3 regions of the Kocuria rosea genome follow, and region 3 is predicted to be linked to each of the others. Evidence: riboswitches for the same ligand, from Rfam matches in the RefSeq annotation. Region 3 holds a riboswitch; each other region holds the start of a gene.
What was found. Region 3 has a riboswitch for thiamine pyrophosphate ahead of EQG70_RS01145 (FAD-dependent oxidoreductase). Riboswitches for the same ligand answer to the same signal wherever they lie in the genome.
Positions count from the first base shown of each region.

Region 1: another riboswitch for thiamine pyrophosphate. It lies ahead of thiM (hydroxyethylthiazole kinase); the one in region 3 lies ahead of EQG70_RS01145 (FAD-dependent oxidoreductase).
Region 2: another riboswitch for thiamine pyrophosphate. It lies ahead of EQG70_RS04560 (ECF transporter S component); the one in region 3 lies ahead of EQG70_RS01145 (FAD-dependent oxidoreductase).

Region 1 covers NZ_CP035103.1:1,728,271-1,731,532, reverse strand. Annotated here, with positions in the region: gene thiE (thiamine phosphate synthase) at 1-533, opposite strand, end outside; gene thiM (hydroxyethylthiazole kinase) at 530-1,354, opposite strand; TPP riboswitch at 1,397-1,490, opposite strand; gene EQG70_RS08010 (nuclear transport factor 2 family protein) at 1,540-2,274, opposite strand; gene EQG70_RS08005 (Rne/Rng family ribonuclease) at 2,468-3,262, opposite strand, start outside.
Region 2 covers NZ_CP035103.1:985,907-989,168, forward strand. Annotated here, with positions in the region: gene EQG70_RS04535 (Na+/H+ antiporter subunit D) at 1-53, shown strand, start outside; gene EQG70_RS04540 (Na+/H+ antiporter subunit E) at 50-757, shown strand; gene EQG70_RS04545 (MrpF/PhaF family protein) at 757-1,026, shown strand; gene mnhG (monovalent cation/H(+) antiporter subunit G) at 1,032-1,490, shown strand; gene EQG70_RS04555 (DUF4235 domain-containing protein) at 1,551-1,829, shown strand; TPP riboswitch at 1,967-2,086, shown strand; gene EQG70_RS04560 (ECF transporter S component) at 2,177-2,797, shown strand; gene EQG70_RS04565 (ABC transporter ATP-binding protein) at 2,794-3,262, shown strand, end outside.
Region 3 covers NZ_CP035103.1:247,752-251,013, forward strand. Annotated here, with positions in the region: gene EQG70_RS01130 (VOC family protein) at 1-69, opposite strand, end outside; gene EQG70_RS01135 (hypothetical protein) at 169-1,218, opposite strand; gene thiE (thiamine phosphate synthase) at 1,317-2,036, opposite strand; TPP riboswitch at 2,052-2,155, shown strand; gene EQG70_RS01145 (FAD-dependent oxidoreductase) at 2,151-3,262, shown strand, end outside.

The DNA.
Region 1 (3,262 bases), 1.5 Mb from region 3:
ACCCCGCCGATGGCCAGGCAGGGCAGGGCCGTGCGGGCCGCGGCGCGGGCGAAGCCCTCGACGCCCAGCGGCTCGGGGTGGTCGGGCTTGGTGCGGGTCGCCCGCACCGCCCCGACGCCCAGGTAGTCGACCGTCCCGGCCGGCAGCGCGGCGGCGGCATCGAGCTCCTCCGCCGTGGCGGCGCTGAGGCCGAGCACGGCCTGCGGGCCGCAGATCTCCCGGGCGAGCGCCACGGGCAGGTCCGACTGGCCCACGTGCACGCCGGCCACGGGGGCGCCGGCCGCGCGGGCGGCGAGGTACACGTCGGCGCGGTCGTCCACGAGCACGGGCACCTCCCGGCCCACGCGCTCGGCCACGGCCGTCAGCAGGGCGACGAGCTCGCGGACCGGGGCGTCCTTCTCCCGCACCTGGACCATGGTGGCTCCCCCGCGCACGGCGGCGGCCACGACGTCCGGGACCGTCCGGGGGGCGCTCAGGGCGGTGTCCGTCACCAGGTGCAGGGCCAGGGCCGCGGGGTCGAGGCGCGGGCTCACCGGGCGACCTCCTCGCGCACGAGCTCCGCCCGGGCGGCGATCCCCTCCGGGGTGACGGCGTGCAGCCGGTCCAGCAGCGCCACGGCGAAGGAGCCGGGCCCGGCGGAGTCGGCGGCCGCGTCCTCGGCCGCCAGGGTGTACACCGTGGTGGCGGCCACCGCCGCGGCGGCCGGGTCCGTGCGCACGGCGGTGAACGCCGCCATGAGGGCGCCCAGGGCGCACCCGCCGCCGGTGATGCGGGTCAGCAGGGGCGTGCCGTGCGGCACCCGGACCACCGTGCCGTCCGGGGAGCGCACGAGGTCCACGGGCCCGGACACGGCCACCGCCGAGCCGGCCCGCTCGGCGAGCGCGGCGGCGGCGTCCCGGGCCGCGTCGACGCCGTGGGTCGCGTCCGTGCCGCGGCCGCCGGCGCCGCCGGCGAGGGCGATGACCTCGGAGGCGTTGCCGCGCACGATCGCCGGCTCGAACCCGAGCAGGTCGCGGGCCAGCGCCGTGCGCACGGGCAGGGCGCCCACCGCCACCGGGTCCAGGACCCAGGCCCGGCCCGCGCGGCGCCGGGCCCCGACGGCCTCGTAGGCGGCGCCGCGCTGCTCGGCGGTGGGCGTGCCGGTGTTGACGAGGAGGCCGTCGGCGAGCTCCGCGAAGACCCCGCCCTCGCCCTGGATGTCGGTCATCGCCGGGGACGCGCCCACGGCGAGCAGCACGTTGGCGGTGAAGTTGGTGACCACGGCGTTGGTGATGCACTGCACCAGCGGCGCCGCGGCGCGCAGGTCCGCCAGGGCCGCGGCGGCGTCCTCGGCGAGCGCGGGGTCCGGCGGCACCGGCCTCCCGGGTCCTGGTGTGCGGTCGGACGGGGGTACGGCATCGCGCATCTGCGACATCCCTTCGCTAGTACTGGCTAGATCAGGTTCGACGGGTGTGTTCTCAGCCGCTCGTGCGGCACCCCGTGTCTGGTGTCCTGCCAGTCTAGTCGTCGTGCGGGAGTCGGCACGGACCCCGCACGGGATCAGAACATGCCGTTGGCGTGGGCCATCCGCTCGGGCACCGGCTGCGCGACGCCCCAGTGCTCCACGATCCGGCCGTCGTCGAGGCGCCAGAGGTCGTAGCAGGCGACCGTTCCGGTGGATCCTCCGTCGCGGCTCCCTCCGGGAACGGCCTCCGCGACGGTCAGCACGAAGTTCCCCTCGCCGACCACGCGGCGCAGCCGCTGGTACGCGGGCTGCGGGCCGTCCGGCGTGCCGCCGGTGTGCTCGGTGCAGCCCCGGGGGCTCATGTGGTCCTGGACGGCGTGGCGGTCGCCCCCGACGAGGGCGGCCTCGACCCACTCGGCGGCGATGCGCTTGTTGCCCTGCGTCCGCTCGTGGTCCGTGACCGCGACGGGACCGTCGAGCTGGGGGCGGGCGCCGTCGGGGCCCGTGCGCAGGGGCTCGAGGACGTCCCAGTGCTCGGCGATCCGTCCGTCCTCCACCCGGAAGACGTCGAAGCCGACCAGCGGTTCCGGACCGAGCCCTTCGTACACCGAGTGGACGGCCACCGTCCCGTGGTCGTCGAGCATCCGGACCATGTCCACGCGGAAGTCCTCGGGCATGCTCTGCACGAACTGCCTGAGACCCTCGCGCCCGTCCGGCGCGAGCGGCGAGTGCTGGACGAAGTCCTCCGTGTAGTGACGGTCCACGGCCGACGGATCCCGATGGACGAACAGTTCCGTGCCGGTGGTGCGGATGGTGTCTGCACTGGTCATGGCGATGCTCCCTGGAACGGGCGGCCGCTCTCCCGGCGGACGGGACGGCGGCCCCGGGTGTGCTGTGGTGCGCACCACGGTACGCCGCCGCGCGGAGGGCGGGCAGGCCGGGACGGTCCGTGACGGTCCGCGACGACGGAGGACCCCGACCGTGCTGGTCGGGGTCCTCCGTGGTGCTGCTCGGCGGGGCGGGTCAGCCCCGGTCGGCGGGCCGGCCGCTGGTGAGGTCCTCGGCCTTGACGCCGACGCCGACGACGGTCGGCGCCCGGCGGGAGGACTCCTCCGGGGCGCGCTGGGCGACGGTCCTCGCCTCGTGCCGGGCGCCCTCCGCGGCGGCCGCCCGGCCGGCGGTCACCTCGGCCTCGCCGGGCCGCGCCGTCGGGGCCGAGGCCCGCCGGGAGCGCCGCCGGGGCCGCACGGGCTCGACGTCCGCCTGCTCCGCGGCGACCGCCGCGGCGGGAGCGGGCGCCTGCCGCTCCGTGCGCTCCTGCGCCATGCTCTCCTGCGCCATGCTCTCCTGGGCCGTGCTCTCCTGGGCCGGGGCCTCCGCCGCGGCGGTGGCCCCCTCCGCGGCGTCATCCGCACCGGTGACCGCCTCGGCGGCGGCCTCCGGGGCGGCGGAGCCGGCGTCCGGTCCCCGCTGCCCGAAGACCTCCGCGAGGGAGTCCAGGCTCAGCGGCCGGGCCTCGGCGGGCTCGACGACCACGGCGTGGCCCTGCGGCAGCTCGATGACCTCGCCGTTGATGGTCAGGCGCGAGCCCTGCTCGCCCGGCGCCCCCTCGGCGGGGAGCTGCTCCGGGGCGGCGGGGGCGGTGTCCTCCCCCTCCTCCGGCTGCTGCTCGGCGGCGGTGTCCCCGCCCTGGCCGCGGCCGCGGCTGCGCTTGCCGCGGCGCTTCTTCCGGGAGCGCCCCGAGCCCTCGGGCCGGGACTCCGCAGGCTGGGCGGCCTCCTCGGCTCGCTCCGGCTCGTCCGCGGCCGCCTCCTCGTG
Region 2 (3,262 bases), 740 kb from region 3:
CCGTGCTGGACCCCGCGTCCGCGCCGCGGCCCGTCGTGGAGGAGGCCCCGTGACCCGCCCCAAGAATTCCCTGCTCGTCGAGCTGCCGCTGCTGGTGTGGCTCGTGGTGGTGTGGGGCGCCCTCTGGGGCGACTTCGGCCCCGGCAACCTGCTGGTCGGGCTGGTCCTGGCCCTGCTCGTCACCTGGGTGCTCTACCTGCCGCCCGTCCAGCTGTCCGGCCGGTTCAACCCGTTCCAGTTCGCCCTCTTCGCCGTGACGTTCGTGTGGCAGGTCGCCAAGGCGAGCTTCGAGGTGATGCTCATTGCGATCCTCGTGGGCCCGCGGGCCCGCAACGCCGTGGTCGGCGTCCAGCTGCGCACGCGCTCCGACCTGCTCCTGACGGCCACCGGCCACACCATGACCCTGATCCCGGGCTCGCTCGTGGTGGAGGTGGACCGGGCCTCCGGCACGCTGTACTTCCACGCGCTCAACGTCCGCAGCGCTCAGGAGGCCGAGGACTTCCGCCGGTCCGCCCTCCGGGTGGAGGCGGCCTGGATCCGGATCATGGGCACCCCGGAGGAGCTCGCCGCCCTGCGGGCCGAGCGGGGCGGCGGACGGGCCTCCGGCACGGACCGGCCGGACAGCGCCGCGCTCAGCTCGCCGATCACCGCGAGCCTGCAGATCGTGGGCCGCCGCCGGGACGAGGTGCCCACCGGGTCCCCGGCGGACGCCCCGGGATCCACCCCCACCGACACCCACGAGGAGGACCACCCGTGATGCAGATCGCTGTGGCCGTCGCGGCCGTGCTGCTCAGCGCGGCCGCCGCGGGCACCCTCTACCGCCTCGCCAAGGGCCCCTCCCTGCTGGACCGTGTGGTGGCCACGGACGTGCTGCTGGCCATCGTCGCGGCCGCCCTCGCCGTGGACATGGCCTACCACGGCCACCTCAACAACCTGATCCTCATGGTGATCGTCTCGCTGGTCGGGTTCATCGGCTCCGTGACGGTGGCGCGCTTCGCCACCCAGACCGCCGAGCACGGGCGGTGAGCGCCGTGCTGGACACTGTCCTGGACGCCGCCGCGGCCGTGTGCCTCGTGGTCGGCGCGCTCATGTCCCTCGCCGCAGGGATCGGCCTGGTCCGCTTCCCGGACCTCCTGACGCGCATGCACGCCGGCACCAAGCCCCAGGTCTTCGGGCTGCTCCTCATGCTCACGGCAGTCGCCCTCGAGAACCGCGAACCCGTCATGATCCCGCTCATCGCCCTCGGCTGGATCTTCCAGCTGCTCACCGTGCCCGTCTCGGCGCACATGGTGGGACGCTCGACGTACCGCACCAAGCACCTGAACCGGACCACGCTGACCCAGGACGACCTGCAGAAGGTCCTCAACCGCGCCGCGGAGGGCGGGGCGGAGGGCTCCGCGGAGGGCGTCGCCGCGGGACCGCCGGTGCCGAGCCCGGACGGCCGGCGGGCGGACGGACAGCAGACTGACGGATCGCCGGGGACGCGTTAGGCTGGGCAGGATCGACAGGGCGCACCCGCGTCCCCCTCGGACGACAAGGAGCAGCACTCCATGAACACCAAGGTCCTCGAACTCGTGGGCACCGGCCTCTCGCTCGGCGGCGTGGCGCTCTCGCACAAGGTGCTCGGCGCGGCGTGGACGCGCATCACCGGCGACCCGCCCCCCGCCAAGAACCCGGACCCGGACGAGGCCTGGACGGGCATCATCATCTGGTCGCTCGTCACCGGTCTCGTGGGCACCGTCATCAAGGTCGGCATCTCCCGCCAGATCGCGAAGATGGAGAACAGGCCGCGGACGAACCCCAAGGCCTCGAGCCAGGCCGAGGTCTGAGGCCCGGCGAGCACCTCGCTCAGGGGCCCGTCCGGCCGGACACCGCACCGGTGTCCGGCCGGACGGGCCCCTGCGTCGTTCACCGGCCGTGCGCCGGCAGTGCACGGGGCGGGCGGGGGAGGGGTAGACTCGGTGCCACTGAACGACAGGGGAGCGCCCCGCCGGTGAGACCGGCGCGGCGCTGAGAGTGCGGATCGCCGCAGACCCTCGAACCTGCTCCGGTTAGCACCGGCGAAGGGAGTCGAGCATCTCAGGGGTGCTTCCCCGGGAACGCGCCACCGGCGCGGCCCGCGGAACCCCGTCCCCTCCTGGCACCGACGGCTCGCTGAGCCCAGGAGGAACCCACCGTGAACACCACCACCCACCGCCCCGCCCGCCGCCCCGGCACGTCCCGCGCGTCGTCCTGGCGCGTCGTCGACATCGTCGTGGCCGCCGTCCTCGCCGCCGTGTGCGCGGTCGTCTTCTGGGCGTGGTCGAACCTGCTCTACCCCGTGGTCGGCACGGCCGCGGTCGCCTACCCGCCCGCCGTGGGGCTGATCGCCGGCGGCTGGCTCGTGGCCGGCGTGCTCGGCGGGCTGATCATCCGCAAGCCCGGCGCCGCGCTGTTCTGCGAGCTGCTCGCCGCCGTGATCGAGAGCTTCCTGGGCACCCACTTCGGTCTGCTGGTCGTGCTCTCCGGTCTCGTCCAGGGCATCGGCGCGGAACTGGCCTTCGCCGCCTTCCGGTACCGCCGGTTCGACGCCCTCGTGGCGGCCGTGGCGGGCGCCGTGAGCGGGATCTTCCTCGGCGTCCACGAGAACATCGTCTACAACTACGAGTGGGCGCTGAGCCACCAGGTGGTCTACGTGGTCCTGACGGCCGTCTCCGGGGCGGTGCTCGCGGGCCTGCTGATGCAGGCCGTGGTGCGGGCCCTCGCGGCCACCGGCGTGCTGCAGGGCCTCGCGTCGGGGCGGGCCGTGCGGCGATGACGGCTCCCACGACCCCGGACCCCGTGGTGCCCGCCGGCCGCGGGGCCCGGGTCGAGGCCCGCGGCTTCGGCTGGCACCACCCCGGGCGGGACGCGGCGGCGCTGCGCGGCCTGGACCTCGTGGTCGAGCCGGGGGAGCGCGTGCTCCTGCTGGGACCCAGCGGGGCGGGCAAGTCCACCCTCCTGCACGCCCTGGCGGGAGTCCTCCACGACGACGACGGGCAGTCCGCCTCCGGCGAGCTGCTGCTCGACGGCATGCCGCCGGAGCAGGCGCGCGGCCGGGCCGGGCTCGTGCAGCAGGACCCCGAGTCCCAGGTGGTGCTGTCCCGGATCGGGGACGACACCGCCTTCGGCCTCGAGAACCTCGCGGTGCCCCGGGAGCAGATCTGGCCGCGGGTGCGCGCGGCGCTCGACGACGTGGGGCTGGACCTCCCCCTCGACCACTCCACCGCGGCCCTGTCCGGCG
Region 3 (3,262 bases):
GGACAGCAGGTCCTCGGCGGGGCGCTTCGTCAGGCTCTGGGGAGCGGGGTTCTGGGGAAAGATCGGCATCGCGGGGTTCTCCGTCGGCAGGGGCGGCGCACTGGTTGATATGTCCCCAAGAATAGCCCCAGAAGCTTTCCTGTGCAAGTAAATGATGGTGCGGTGGGCTCAGAGGATGAAGATCAGAGCGGCGATCACCGCCAGGATGCCCAGGAAGACGAACCCCCACGCCTTGAGGTTGTCGGAGTCGTCCTCCACGGGTTCGGCCGGGCGCGGCGGCCACCCGCCGGGGCCGGGCCCGAACACCGGCCCGGAGGCGCCATGGGTGCTGGCGCCCGGTGCTCCGGGCTGCTGGTCCCCGGGGCCGTACCCGGGGGTGCCGTATCCCGGACCGCCCGGGCCGGGTGCCCCGGGTCCGGGGTACTGGCCCGGAAGCGGCCCTGGCGGCGGCGGGGCCGGGCTCGCGGGGCTCACCCCCCACTGGGGGTTCTCGGGCGAGCCCGCCGGAGGGGCGCCGGGCGGGGGCGTGGCCGGGCGGATGCCACCGTCGGCGGCCGGGCCGGCTGCGGAGGAGGACCCCGCGGTCGGACCCGGCGCCGGTGGAGCCGCCGGCGGCAGGGTCTCGCCCGAGAGCACGGGCCCGTCCTCGCGGTGGCCCCGCTCCGCCTCGTTCAGCAGGGTCACGAACTGCTCGAGCGGCTCGGACCCGTCGTGCTCCCGCGCCAGGAAGCGCTCGGCGCGGCGGCGCACCACCTTGTAGACGCGCCCGTCGTCGGGGACGCCCAGGTCCCGGGCGGCCCGGGCCACGGCCAGCGGGGGCTGCTCCGGCAGGGGGTTGGTGCCCCACTCCAGGAGCCCGGTCAGCAGCGGGCGCTCGAGCACGGCGGCCAGGGCGGCCCGGGCGCCCGGCACCCGGGTCAGCTCCAGCAGCCCGCTCGGCGGCGCGGACGGGCACCCCGGCACGTCGCTGGGCAGCCGGGCGGCGCGCTCCAGCCAGAAGGTGTCGCCGAAGAGGGTGGCGAGCAGCACGGCGGCGGCGAGCCGGTCGTCGCTCGGGGCGGCGTCCTCCGGGAGGCCCTGCTCCCAGTGCGTGCCGAGGGCGCGGCGGGCGGGCTCACCGGCCAGCCGGACGCGCAGCTGCGCGTCCTCCGGGCCGCGGGCGGTCTCCGCGGGGCGCTCCACCGCGTGCCGCACCTGGGGGTCGAGCTCGGGGTCCATGGGCCACCTCTCCGTCGTCGTCCTGCGTCCATGCTCTCAGAACGTGCTGGACGGCGGCGGGGAGCCGACGGTGAGGCGGACGGCGGAGCGCCCCGGGCTCAGGCGGGGAGCAGGCCGCGCAGCTGCCCGGCGGCGACGCGGGGATCGGGGGCCTCGGTGACGGCGCGGACGACGACGACGCCGCGCGCCCCGGCCTCCAGCACCTGCGGGAGCCGCGGCTCGTCGATGCCGCCGATGGCGAACCACGGCACGGGCAGGACCTCCGGGTCCGCGTCCAGCCGGGCCTCCGTCAGCTCGGCGACCGCGCGGACGAACTCCAGCCCGGTGGCCGGGCGCCCCGGCTTGGTGGGCGTGGCCCAGACGGGGCCGGTGCAGAAGTAGTCGACGTCCGGGTCCTCGAGCGCCGCCGTGGCCTGTCCGAGGTCGTGGGTGGAGCGCCCGATCAGCACGTCGGGGCCCAGGAGCCGCCGGGCCTGGGCGGGGCTGAGGTCGTGCTGGCCCACGTGGAAGACGTCGGCGCCCACGAGCGCGGCGATGTCGGCGCGGTCGTTGACCGCGAACAGGGCGTCATACTCGGCGGCCACCCGGCCCAGCAGCTCCAGCGCGGCGATCTCCTCGTCCGCGTCGATGCTCTTGTCCCGCAGCTGGACGATGTCCGCGCCGCCGGCACAGACGGCGTGCAGGAACTCCTCGAGGTCGCCCCGGTCCCGGCGGGCGTCCGTGCACACGTACAGCCGGGCGGCGAGGAGGCGGGCCGTCCGGGTGTCTCGCAGGGAGGACTCGGCGGGGGCGGAGGCGTCACGGGTAGGGTGGGTCACACGCTGATGATAGGTCAGCGGTTCTGCGGGAGCCCCACCGGGGGCTGAGAGGGCGTCCAGCGCCGACCGCCACACCTGATGCGGGTCATGCCGCCGGAGGAAAGGACGTTCCCTGTGACTGCCGCGCACCCCGCCCCCACGACCGCGCCCCACCCGCTGGTCGACCGGCCCGAGCACGTCCGCGCCGACGTCGCCGTCGTCGGCGCCGGGGTGATCGGCCTGGCCACCGCCTGGGAGCTGCGCCGCCGCGGCCGCTCGGTGGTCGTGGTGGACCCCGAGCCGGGCTCCGGCGCCAGCCGCGCCGCGGCCGGGATGCTCGCCCCGGTGAGCGAGGTCCAGTACCAGCAGGAGCCCCTGTACCCCCTGATGACCGCCTCGGCCGCCGAGTACCCGGCGTTCGTGGCCGCCCTCGAGCAGGCCGCCGGCGGGACGGTGGGCCACCGGGCCACCGAGACCCTGGTCTGCGGCGTGGACGCCGCCGACCGGCAGGCCCTGGCGGACCTCCGCGCGCTGCAGGGGCGCCACGGCATGACGGTGGAGCCGCTGACCCTGCGCGCCGCCCGCACCCTCGAGCCGACCCTGAGCCCGCGGCTGTCCGCGGTGTTCCGGATCCCCGACGACCACCAGGTGGACCCGCGCCGCCTCGTGGCCGGGCTGCTCGCGGCCCTCGTCGCCCCGGAACTCCCCGACCCCCCGGAGCTCCCGGAGCCCGCCGGGCTCCCGGCCGCGCGCGACGGCGGACCGGCCCGCCTCGTCCACGACCTCGCCACGGGGCTGCGCCGCAACGCCGAGGGCGCGGCGACCGGCGTCCGCCTGGCCGGCGGCGGGATGGTCTCCGCGACCTGGACGGTCCTCGCCCCCGGCGCCGGGCTCGGCGAGCTCGAAGGACTGCCGGAGGACTGGCACCCGCCGCTGCGGCCGGTGCACGGGGACATCCTGCGCGCCCGGGTCCCCGCCGGGGCGCCGGAGCTGCTCGAGCGCACGGTCCGCGGCCTGGTGCACGGGGTGCCCGTCTACCTGGTGCCCCGCGCCGACGGGACCGTGGTGATCGGGGCGACCTCCCGCGAGGACGACCTGTCCGGTCCCAGCGCCGGCGGCGTGTTCCGGCTGCTGCGCGATGCCCAGGCGCTCGTGCCCGGCGTCGCCGACCTCGAGCTGGTCGAGGTGCTGGCCCGCGCCCGGCCCGGCACCCCGGACGACATCCCGTACTTCGGCCGGGTCCGCGA